DNA from 2 places in the Hoskinsella mucinilytica genome. Region 1 is predicted to be linked to the other one. Evidence: riboswitches for the same ligand, from Rfam matches in the RefSeq annotation. Region 1 holds a riboswitch; the other holds the start of a gene.
What was found. Region 1 has a riboswitch for lysine ahead of lysA (diaminopimelate decarboxylase). Riboswitches for the same ligand answer to the same signal wherever they lie in the genome.
Positions count from the first base shown of each region.

Region 2: another riboswitch for lysine. It lies ahead of UGRO018_RS10030 (YfcC family protein); the one in region 1 lies ahead of lysA (diaminopimelate decarboxylase).

Region 1 is NZ_JBEQZJ010000073.1:3,966-9,779, forward strand. Features, by position in the region: gene UGRO018_RS17040 (hypothetical protein) at 1-469, shown strand, start outside; gene dapB (4-hydroxy-tetrahydrodipicolinate reductase) at 522-1,238, opposite strand; gene dapA (4-hydroxy-tetrahydrodipicolinate synthase) at 1,235-2,107, opposite strand; gene UGRO018_RS17055 (aspartate kinase) at 2,265-3,464, opposite strand; gene lysA (diaminopimelate decarboxylase) at 3,461-4,747, opposite strand; lysine riboswitch at 4,812-4,977, opposite strand; gene UGRO018_RS17065 (hypothetical protein) at 5,204-5,347, opposite strand.
Region 2 is NZ_JBEQZJ010000024.1:20,849-26,662, reverse strand. Features, by position in the region: gene UGRO018_RS10050 (GNAT family N-acetyltransferase) at 1-333, opposite strand, end outside; gene UGRO018_RS10045 (VOC family protein) at 480-851, opposite strand; gene UGRO018_RS10040 (hypothetical protein) at 887-2,497, opposite strand; gene UGRO018_RS10035 (ABC transporter ATP-binding protein) at 2,487-3,194, opposite strand; lysine riboswitch at 3,324-3,495, shown strand; gene UGRO018_RS10030 (YfcC family protein) at 3,568-4,959, shown strand; gene UGRO018_RS10025 (M20 family metallopeptidase) at 4,969-5,814, shown strand, end outside.

The DNA.
Region 1 (5,814 bases):
TAATATTCAAAAGCATCCTTTGTATCAGGCACAGGAATTACATTTTATTCCTATGCCAAGTACAGATACTCAAACATTTTCTCCCTTTGCGGATATTTACGGTTTTATGGTACGTAATGATTGTAAATACAAAGAAAGTGCTAAGGCTTTTATGAATATGGTAAGAAGTAAAAAGGGAATTCAAGCTTATCTGGATGCCGAAGATGGAGTTGCTGTTTTAGATAAGGATGATATCAAAGATTTCTCCATATATGATTCTTTACGTAAAGAAATGATCATTGCAATGAATGATAGTCAAATGTGGGATATATCTGTATTAAAAGATAAACCCTCCATTCGATATAAAGATTTATATGAGAAGACAGAAATGGTATCTATCTTACAAAATGGAATCGTAGCAGATAAGAGTGCAAAACAGATACAAAAAGAAATTTATGATCATGTGATTGAGTGGATATCGAAACAATGACTATATGAAAAAGCATATGCGAATTGTGGCATATGCTTTTTCTGTAATAAGCTTAATTATGAAACAATAGATCCTTCATTGTATAACTTCCATTTGGTTGTTTTACCAAAAACTCTGCTGCACGTACTGCGCCATTGACGAAAATTTGGCGACTGGTCGCAGTATGTGTAATTTCAAAGCTTTCATCATCTCCGAGGAAATACACACTATGTTCACCTGCAAGTGTTCCACCACGTACAGCATGAATACCGATTTCCTTTTGACGTTTACCAACCATACCGTTTCGACCATGAACTTCTTTGAAATCATGATCTGGGTTCATAGTTTCCACTAAAAGCTTAGCGGTACCACTTGGAGCATCTTGCTTTTGATTATGATGTTTTTCAATTACTTCAATATCAAAATCTGCGGAAAGCATAGGTGTGATCATAGATAACACTTCTTTAAATACAGCGATACCAAAGGAATAATTAGCAGAATATATCACACGATTACTTTCACCAAGTTCTTCAATCTGTTTGCGCTGTAGATCGTTGATACCAGTAGTGCCACATACTAATGCTGCACCTGTTTTTTTCACATAAGGCAATAACCAAGCTAGGTTATCCGGATGAGAAAAGTCAATAACAACATCAACATTATCTTGTAATGCATCTAAATCATGACAGTTTGTGATATCACATACCATTAAAATGGTGTGACCATGTTCTTCACATGTCTTCTTTACCAACTGTCCCATTTTTCCAAAACCTACAATGACGATATTCATAGTCCCACCTCATGCATTTTTTCTTCTAATACTTTTTTATGCTCTGCACTCATCTCACATAAAGGCAAACGATAACCGCCTACTTCTTTTCCCATAATGTTTAAGGCTTCTTTAACAGGAATAGGATTTACTTCAATAAACAATGCATGAATCAAATCTAAATATTTCAACTGGGCATCTAAAGACTTTTTCACATCTCCGTTAAGATAATCCATGACCATATCATGCGTTTCTTTTGGCAAGATATCAGCTACTACAGAAATGACACCACTAGCACCAATGGACATCATACTCGTGATCATATCATCATTTCCACTATACATTGCAAAATCATCATTTAAATAACGTGCAATACTGGTAGCATAAGAGATATTGCCACTTGCTTCTTTGATACCACAAATATTTGGGTGTTTACTTAATACTTTAACAGCGTCCTCACTGATGGCTACACCGGTTCTTCCTGGAATATTATACATGATGATCGGAATGTTTACTGCATCAGCTACTGCTGTAAAATGAGCGATCATCCCTTGATTATTAGCCTTGTTGTAATATGGTGAAATGATCAATAAATAATCCGCACCCATCTTTTCATATTTGATACTTTTTTCAACAGCGGTCTGTGTACAATTGCTTCCAGCACCTACAATGACAGGAATTCTCTTGTTGATGACATGTAAAGTATACTCTACAACCGCATCATCTTCTTCATGTGTCATGGTAGAGCTTTCTCCAGTGGTTCCTAAAATAAGGATTCCATCTGTATGATTGGCCACATGCCACTCTAACAGCTCACCAAGCTTTTCAAAATTTACGCTTCCATCTTCATGGAATGGTGTAATTAATGCTACAATACTACCCTTGATCATAATGAATTTCTCCTTCCATGATCCTTTGTATAGGACCACTTATATAAACAGCTTCCTTTTTATCAATCCTAGGTTCTGGTTATCTTGTAATCGAATCCACTGATAAATGGCTGTTAGATCCAAATGCTTTGTGTACCATTGATACGGGTACATCTTGTTATAAATCAAATGCTTCGCCTAATACCTGAATCGCTTTTTGTTTATCTTTTTCCTCGATGGTTAATGAAATAGATATCTCAGAAGAAGTGATCATATAATATCGAATATCGTGAGCGTTTAAGGTATTTAACACTTTTGCGGCAATACCACTGTGTGTAGAAATACCAACCCCAACAATAGAAAGCTTAACAAATCCAAGTAAACGAGAGATCGGATATTTGGAATGTAGTTCATCCACATGTTCTAAAATAGTATCAGATTGTTGTTTATTACAATAGAATGAAAAATTGACTTTTCCATCATGTGTCAGTTGTTGTGAAATGGTATCAAGATTGATATCCAGTTTTGCGATCATTTTAAATAAATTTCCCAGAAAGACACCATCATTCGGTAATTCATTGACTCTCATGATCGCATAATCATCCTTGATACTAATGCCGGTAATCGGCATATCTTCTAAATTCTTTGTAGTTTCCATAATATAAGTCCCCTTGTTTTTATCTTTCTCCAAGGCTTTTCCAAGGAACAGCTTAACTTGGTATTTGCTAGCTAATTCTACACTACGTGTTTCCAAAACGCCTGAACCAAGGCATGCCATTTGCATCATCTCATTATAAGTAACTTCTTTTAAACGCTTTGCATGAGGATATAAGCGTGGATCGATCGTATAAACCCCATTCACATCTGTATAGATATGACATTCCCAGCCTAGCTTGGCCGCTAGAGCTACTGCTGTAGTATCGCTTCCTCCACGTCCAAGTGTTGTAATTTCTCCATGTTCCGTAGCACCTTGAAAACCTGCAACGACAACGACCTTACCATCATCTAAATGTTTTTTTAATGTAGTAATATCAATATCCTTGATTCTTGCATGTGCATGATGAGAACTGGTAATAAAACCAGCCTGATATCCTGTTAAGGAAATTGCAGGGATTCCCAATGCATCGATTGCCATAGCTAATAATGTAATGGTTCTTTGTTCTCCTGTAGATAACAAGGAATCTAATTCTCGTTGATTGACCTTTTCACTAATGGCTTTGGTCATCTCGATTAATTTATTGGTGGTCTTTCCCATGGCGCTGGCTACCAATACTACATTGTGACCAGCCTCTTTCATTTCCTTTACATGTTCAGCAATTGCTAAAATTTGTTCTATCGTTCCAACACTGGTTCCACCGTACTTCTCAACTACATTCATACATTGATGACCTCATCACAATCCATTGCACACATATCCTGATAACTTTCTCGCTTAATAACCTCACGAACGACGCCATCTTTTACAAAAACAACAGCGGGTTTGCCTAATTTATTGTAATTGCTTGCCATACTATAACCATAAGCACCAGTCGTATATAAAATCAATAGATCATTTTGTTTAGCGGCAGGTAACATGACATCTTCGACTAGAATATCTCCAGATTCACAACATTTACCGGCTACTGTAACCTTTTCTGTTTTCTCTTCATTCATACGATTGGCGATATCGCAAGCATAATCAGCCTGATATAAAGCAGGACGAATATTATCACTCATACCCCCATCTACAAACAGGTATTTTTTGTTTTCAGTAACTTTTTGATATCCTATGCGATATAACGTTGACCCAGCTTCTGCGACAATGCTTCTACCTGGCTCTATTAACACTCTATGAAAGGTTAGATTGTGTGTATCCTTCTGTATCCTACAGGTATCAAGAATTGTTTTACAAACCTCATGTAATGGAATTGGTTGATCATCACTTGTATAATAAGCCGCAAAACCACCACCTAAATTTAAGGCATTGCATAAAATGTTATATTCTTTCTGCATGTCTTCCATAAATTCGCATAATTTCGTGATTTCCGCTACATAAGCCTCTTTATCGAAAATTTGAGAACCGATGTGAGAATGGAAGCCTTCAAAGGTGATATTAGGAATGCTTGTCAGTGTTAAGATCATATCCGCAATTTCTTTTTTTCGTAGAATAGAAATACCGAATTTGCTGTCCACATATGCTGTCATGATATATTTGTGTGTATGTGCTTCAACCCCAGGATTAACTCGAATCATCGTTTTGATTGAAGTTCCTACATTTTTCATGATTTGAACCAAGGCTTCACATTCCATATCGTTATCTACGATAATGGTACCAACACCATAATGAACTGCCATTTCTAGCTCTTCATAAGATTTGTTATTGCCATGAAAATACACACGTTCCATTGGGAATCCTACTTGTTTTGCAGTATATAATTCACCACCGCTGACAACATCCAAACTTAATCCATAGGCCTTCACAAGTTCTACCATCGCTTTACAGCTAAAGGCTTTACTAGCATATAATACCTCGGTTTCAAAATCGTTTGAGCGAAACAGCTCATGATACATACTTAATTGCTGGCGTATCTTGTTTTCGTCGTATACATACAGGGGAGTTTTGCAAGTAGCAGCCAGTTGTTCTACTGATACTCCGGAAATTTCTAGCACATTTTTATTCATCGTCTTTACCTCACAAAAAAATGTCAGCAGATTGCTCTTACTGACATGGTTTATCTTCTCACGACAATAAGATAGCACATCTACGTATTCGCAGACAGTCCAACAGATATTCTCTGTTGACCCACCACCCCTTATGCCTAAGGAAGCAGTTCGGCAGAATCGCTTTCATCTTATGTCAGATGCCCGCCGGCTTCATAAGTTGTTGTCTTTTCTGCGCCTCTATCAAATTTGTTAGTATCATACCACTAACCTTAGCAAATTACAACACTTTCAGTTATATTTGTGCAAATAATTTCTTAAGGACTGTAAATTGTTACATAAGAGATCTGCTTATAGCCTTATCATAGCATATATTTAGGAAATGTCATGTATCAATTTTAAAAAGCTTTATAAGAAAAGGTTTATCCCATATTGACCAATGGAATAAACTTTTTCTTTCTCTCTTCATCTTAAGTCTTATACTAGATAAATGAGCAGTAGGATGCCAAGAACTGCTGTCAATATCAATACATTGCGAAAACTAAATAAATTATTAAAGAACTCTTCGTTTCTTTCTTCATTATCGAATACCGGTTCGGTATGCAAATTCTTCTCATCCATGTGATTCACCCCTTGTATTTGTCCCTTATTCGTCTGTATTATAGCACAAATAGAAACACAGATGCTGATTTTAACAGAATCGTAAGAAAAAATCAAGAAATATAAAGGAATGTCATGATGTCATAATTTCTTTTCTGTTACAATGAAGTGTTTTATATATATCGATAAAACTTATGGATGAATTATCTTTTCAGTAAAAATATAAAAATAATTTAGGATTTTCGTACCTGTTTTACGTGTTTATATATATAGGAGGTCATTTTATGGTACGAGTATACATACGTGCTAGAAAGATGAACAAAGGAGATCAAGTTCATGAATGAATGGTTCATTCTCTACCTAGTGGGAGAACTGACTTGTATCGCTCTAATGCTAGTTTGGATGATCGTCAATCTTGTACTGAAAAACAGTAAAAGAAAAAAATAGTCTGATTCTGTAAAGATTGGGCTATTGAAAGAGGGATTCTA
Region 2 (5,814 bases), on a different contig from region 1:
AAATTGTTGAGGATATGCTTCTAATAGCCAATCTTTAAATTCCTTGACCATAGAATGTATTTCAAAGGCAATCCCCAATGTTTGGCTTTGTTCCTTGATTTTTTCAATTGCTTCAAAGCGGTATTGTTTTTCACAATATGGCATTAACCATACAGGTGGCATGTTAGGCATTTGATTGTATACGATAGCAAAATGCTCATAGCATGCAAAATAGACAGGATAACGGGTTTGCCACATCAACATCGTAATGATATTAGAATTATATTCGTTATAGTTTGCGGCTTTGATATATGGTTCTAATTCTGTAAAATTTTCTAACGTTAATTGTTTCATAGGTCCTCACTTTTTAGTCGTCCTCATTATAGTCTTGTCCTTATCAAATTACAAGGAGGATGCCTATCTTATGTTACCCATAATTGAAATCATCATATAGTATTTGTGAATGATTTTAGATCAGCATATAAAAAAACGTCTAATGCTTAGGCGTTTTTGGATGCAGGAACAATTTCTAACCAATAATCATCAGGATCATGGATGAAATAGATTCCCATTTCTTGATTTTCAAAACAGATACAACCCATATCCTTGTGCAATTGGTATGCTTCATCGAAATCATCAACCTCAAATGCGATATGACTCTCATTCTCTCCTAATTCATAAGGCTGTGGATGATCCTTGAGCCAAGTTAATTCTAATGCAAAAGGAGTGTTGTCATCTTTTAGATAACAAAGAATAAAATCCTCTTGTTGTTTCTTATGAGCAACGTGAAGTCCCAATGCTTGTTCATAGAAAGCAATGCTTTTTTCTAAATCAGTTACATTGATGTTGCAATGTGCAATATGAAATTTCATAGGTATCCTTCCTTTCGTTTTTATTATAACGGTTTCTATTTTAAATGAAAAGTCTTAAACGCAAGCTTCCATACAAGAAGGGAAGCAATGGCAATATAAAGTAAGGTTACGATCAATACGCCAATGGTAAATACATAGGAGCCTTCGATTCGTAGAGATAGATAACATAGAAAATAAACGATAGCGTTAAGGATGGATAGAAATGGATTTTTCATATCTAGTTCCTCGTTATATGGTTGAAAGATATAGTATACAAAAAGGTAATGAAGACTAAAAAAGAAGGATAATACGATTAAGGTGAAATCAAATAAAAGTAAACTTTGCCAAGTGAAGGTGATCTTGTATACATATGCAATCAGATTGATAGATAAACAGACGAGGGCAACCAGAAACAAATTGTATTTTGATAAGGTCCATAGGCGTATTCTGAAATTGGTGAAGATTGCTTCTTTCTGGCGATAGTAACCATAGTGTAATAAAGAAACATCGCAATTCATAAACATTGCACGACATGCTCTTTCTGAGATGTTTAACAAATAAAGTAGGAATACAAAGGGAGGAAGTAGTGCCATAAGAGAAGTCGGTTCAAGTACATCTTTTATGAAGAAAGATAATACAAACAAAAGAACGGTTGGCACAAGTATGATGATCACTCTACGTTTGATCGGTTTATAGATCAAGCGCTTATGACGTTTGAAAAAGAGTTCATTCATATAAGCATATCCATGTTTCTTTGTGGTGATCCCTTGTTTAAGCTCTTCTTTGGTATAATCTTTTTCATTTAACACAACATCGACTTGATGATTATCACCTTTTGATTTGGTCAATAGATCCAAAGAAGCACTTTCTTCAATCAACAACAAAACAAGTTTTTTGTAGGATTGACTTTGCTTTAGATAATGGATGGCCCATAGGCTAAGTAGACCAAAACAAAAGCATACTATGAAAAAGATGTGATAGATATATGGCATGCTAGGACGCTGCCAAATAAGGAATATCGCAAGGAAGAATACGACGATTGGAATTATGGATTTATATTTATTGTTCATCATAAATAAGGTTGCTTTTTTCTCATATAAATATAAATAGATAGCATCTAAGCTGACATGGCTACATAGATAAAGACATGCGAATAGCATGGCGTACCAAAAGGGCAGTCGTAATATAACATTGGTGATGAAGGCAGCAATCATAAGTGTCAACGTATTCCATCCATATTGATATAGACTTTGGGTTAAAAGATATCGTTTGGATTCCATATGTAATAGACGAATCATGATATAGGTTTCATCACTTGCACGCCAAAGCAGACCATTTAACAAGGCACCGCAACATCCGGTAAATAGCAGATAGATCATCAAACATAATTGTTGGGATAAAGCAAAATCTAAGGTATCACTTTCCATGCTTGATAATAAAATAGGCAATAAAACAACAAGAAATAAATATAGAAAGTTTTTTAAAAGGCTCCCAAGTAGGGAAAATACGATCATCAAAATACTAAGGAATCGTTTCAATCCAAGTAAGCGATACACTTTGTTCGGTATTTTTTTTCCGATCCATGGAAGTTTTTGTAGGAAGTATAAAAAGCCATTGACCTTTTTGGTCGCAATTACACGATGTAAAAGATAAATATCATTCCACATGATCATCTTCCTTTAACATGGCTACGACACGCTCTTCAAAATCAGGACTGTTCAATAGCTCATGATCCAATAACTCTAATTCACCATGATTCAATAAGATGATTTCATCACATAGATCACTTGCTAGTTGTAAAACATGTGTAGAGAACAATAAAATATGATCTGACTTCATCTGTAATAATAATTGCTTCATTTCACTTGCGACAACGACATCAAAAGAAGTGAGTGGTTCATCTAATAAAATGACATCCGGATGGGTCAAAAGAAAACTTAACATTTGTAGTTTGTTTTTCATTCCATGAGAATACCCCTTGATCAAACGATGGCGATCATCCTCTTCGATACGCATAAGACGAAAACAATCATCGATATCTATTCGCTTGTCTAAATTACTTTGATTAATTTCCATATAAAACTTTATATACTCATATCCAGTCATAAATTCAGGTAAAATTGGTAAACTATATGCATATCCGACATCCATTTCATTGATTTCTCTTTTTCCTTGATGATCTTGGATAAAGACATGCCCCTCACTTGGTGTTTCTTGTGCAATACAATTAAACAACGTTGTTTTTCCACTACCGTTTCTCCCTAATAAGCCATAGATCTTACCCTGTTCAAAGGTAAAACTGCAATCCTTTAGGACTTGTTTATCACCAAAGGATTTTTTGACTTGATCTAATATCAGTTGCATTCTATTCCTCCTTATGAATTTATGTTTAGTGTATAGAAAAAGGAAAACTTTGTCAATCAAATGATTCACTAAAATAAGAGGATATCAGTTGCATTTATGATAGAAGGATGGTACACTATACAAGCCTTGTTTTTAAGTGGAGGTGCGTTGATTAAGAGTAGGATATCGTAGACTGAACGTCAATGAGGGTATCTGAAAGGATGATACGCCGAAGTAAATGTGTTCAAAGCATTTGCTGGGGGTATGTTTAATAGACATGCCACTGCCTTTATGATTCACGTAAAGGAGCGCTATCTTAAAACGTCAAAGTAAACCAATGTAGGTCTTTGCATGTTTTGGGATGCAAGGACTTTTATTTTGGAGGAATTCGTTTATGAATAAGAAAAAGGAACGTAAGTTTCAAATGCCCCATGCCTATGTCATTATTTTTATGATGACCATACTAACTGCGATTTTAGCGAATGTAGTACCTGCTGGTGTATTTGATCGTGTGGAAGATGCTGCGGGTAATACGATTGTTGTACCCGGTAGTTATCATGCTGTGGATAAAGTTGGATGCTCTATCTTTGATATGTTTAAAAGTATTCAGCTAGGATTTGTAGATGCGGCGCAAATCATCTTCTTTATTGTATTTGCCTATGCATTTGTTTATATTTTAATTAAAAACGGAACTTTTGATGCTGTGGTTGGTTTTATCTTGCGAAAGATCGGTGATCGCATTGAACTAATCATACCGGTATGTATGATTACCTTTGGATTACTTGGTTCTACTATGGGAATGTTTGAAGAAACTTATGGGTTATTACCTGTATTTATATCTATTGCTGTTGTCCTTGGTTATGATGCTATTGTTGGTGGTAGTATCATTTATCTTGGTGTTGCGATCGGGTTTGCATCCGCAACCATCAACCCTTTCACGATCGGTATAGCGCAAGAAGTTGCTGGTGTTACCTTATTCAGTGGACTTGCTTATCGTGTTGTTTGCTTTGCTGTTTTCATGGCAATTGCCATATGGTATGTTTGGCATTATGCACATAAGGTGAAAAAAGATGCAACTTGTTCTGTTTTATATGGAGAAAAGCTTGATATGTTAGAAGTCGGTTCCAAAGAGGAGCTTATGAAAAGCAAATTTACGATGACTCATAAAATCAGTTGTCTATTGTTTGTATTTACCATTGCGATGCTGTTGATCGGCACGATACAATTTGGTTGGTATATTGATGAAATAGCGACCTTGTTTATCATCATGATGATCGTAACCGGGTTGATATCAAAGTTTACACCAAGTCAGATTGCAGAGTTTTTCATTGAAGCCAGTAAGGAAATGATGTATGGCGCATTATTGGTAGGAATTAGTAGAAGTATTCCGATCATTATGGATAATTCTTATATCATCGATACCATCGTATATTGGTTAAGCAATATATTGACAAATTTTGAAGGTATGTTAAGTGCCATGGGTATGCTGGTCGTACAAAATATCATCAACTTCTTTATACCAAGTGGTGCGGGACAGGCTTTGATCACGATGCCGATTTTAGCACCGGTAGGAGAAATGGTCGGTGTGAGCCGTCAAGTCAGTGTGCTTGCCTATCAATTTGGTGATGGGTTCTCTAACATATTCTGGCCAACCAGTGTCTTTATGATGTGTGGAATCATGCGCCTTCCTATCAATAAATGGTATAAATTTGTAACACCATTATTCGGTATGTTATTTGTAGCTTCTATCGTATTATTATGTATTGCAGTTGTGATCGGATATTAGGAGTAAGATATGGAAAGAAAAAAAAGATTATTTGAATTAGCAGATCAAAAGGCTTCTTTGATGGAAGAGGTCAGTGAATTTATTTTTGAACATCCTGAATTAGGAAACGAAGAGTATGTGTCCAGTGCATATCTTGTGGAAAAGCTAAGGGAACAAGGCTTTATTGTCACAATGCCTTATTTGGATATACCTACGGCATTTCGTGCGGAGCTACCATGTAAAGAAGGTGTAAAGGTAGCATTTCTTGCGGAATATGATGCGTTACCCGGATATGGACTTGAGAAAAAACAGAATGCACATGCTTGTGGTCATAATTGGATCGCAGCTTCTACCTTTGGAGCTGCCATTACGCTAGCAGGAATGAAGGATGAAATCAATGGAAGTATCGTTGTGATCGGTACACCTGCAGAAGAAACCCTAGGGGGCAAATGTGATTTGGTAAAACGTGGTGCCTTTGATGATATCGATGCAGCACTTCAGATGCATTTGGGTGCGGAAAATAACATTAATGTTGTGACATTGGCCATGGATTCCATCGAATTTAATTTCCATGGTGTAGCTGCTCATGCGGCAGCATATCCGGAAAAAGGTGTGAATGCACTAGATGGTGTTCAACTGATGTTTGCCGGTGTCAATGCATTTCGTCAACATATGCGCAAAGATGCCAGTGTAGCAGGTATCGTGACAGAAGGTGGAATTGCTTGCAATACGGTTCCGGATAAAGCAAGTTGTCGTTTCTATATCCGAGCAAAAGATCGTGCTTACCTAAAGGAACTGACCAAGCGTATCATTGATTGTGCAAAAGGAGCAGAGTTGATGAGTGGAGCACGCTTAGAGTATCATAATTTTGAAAAC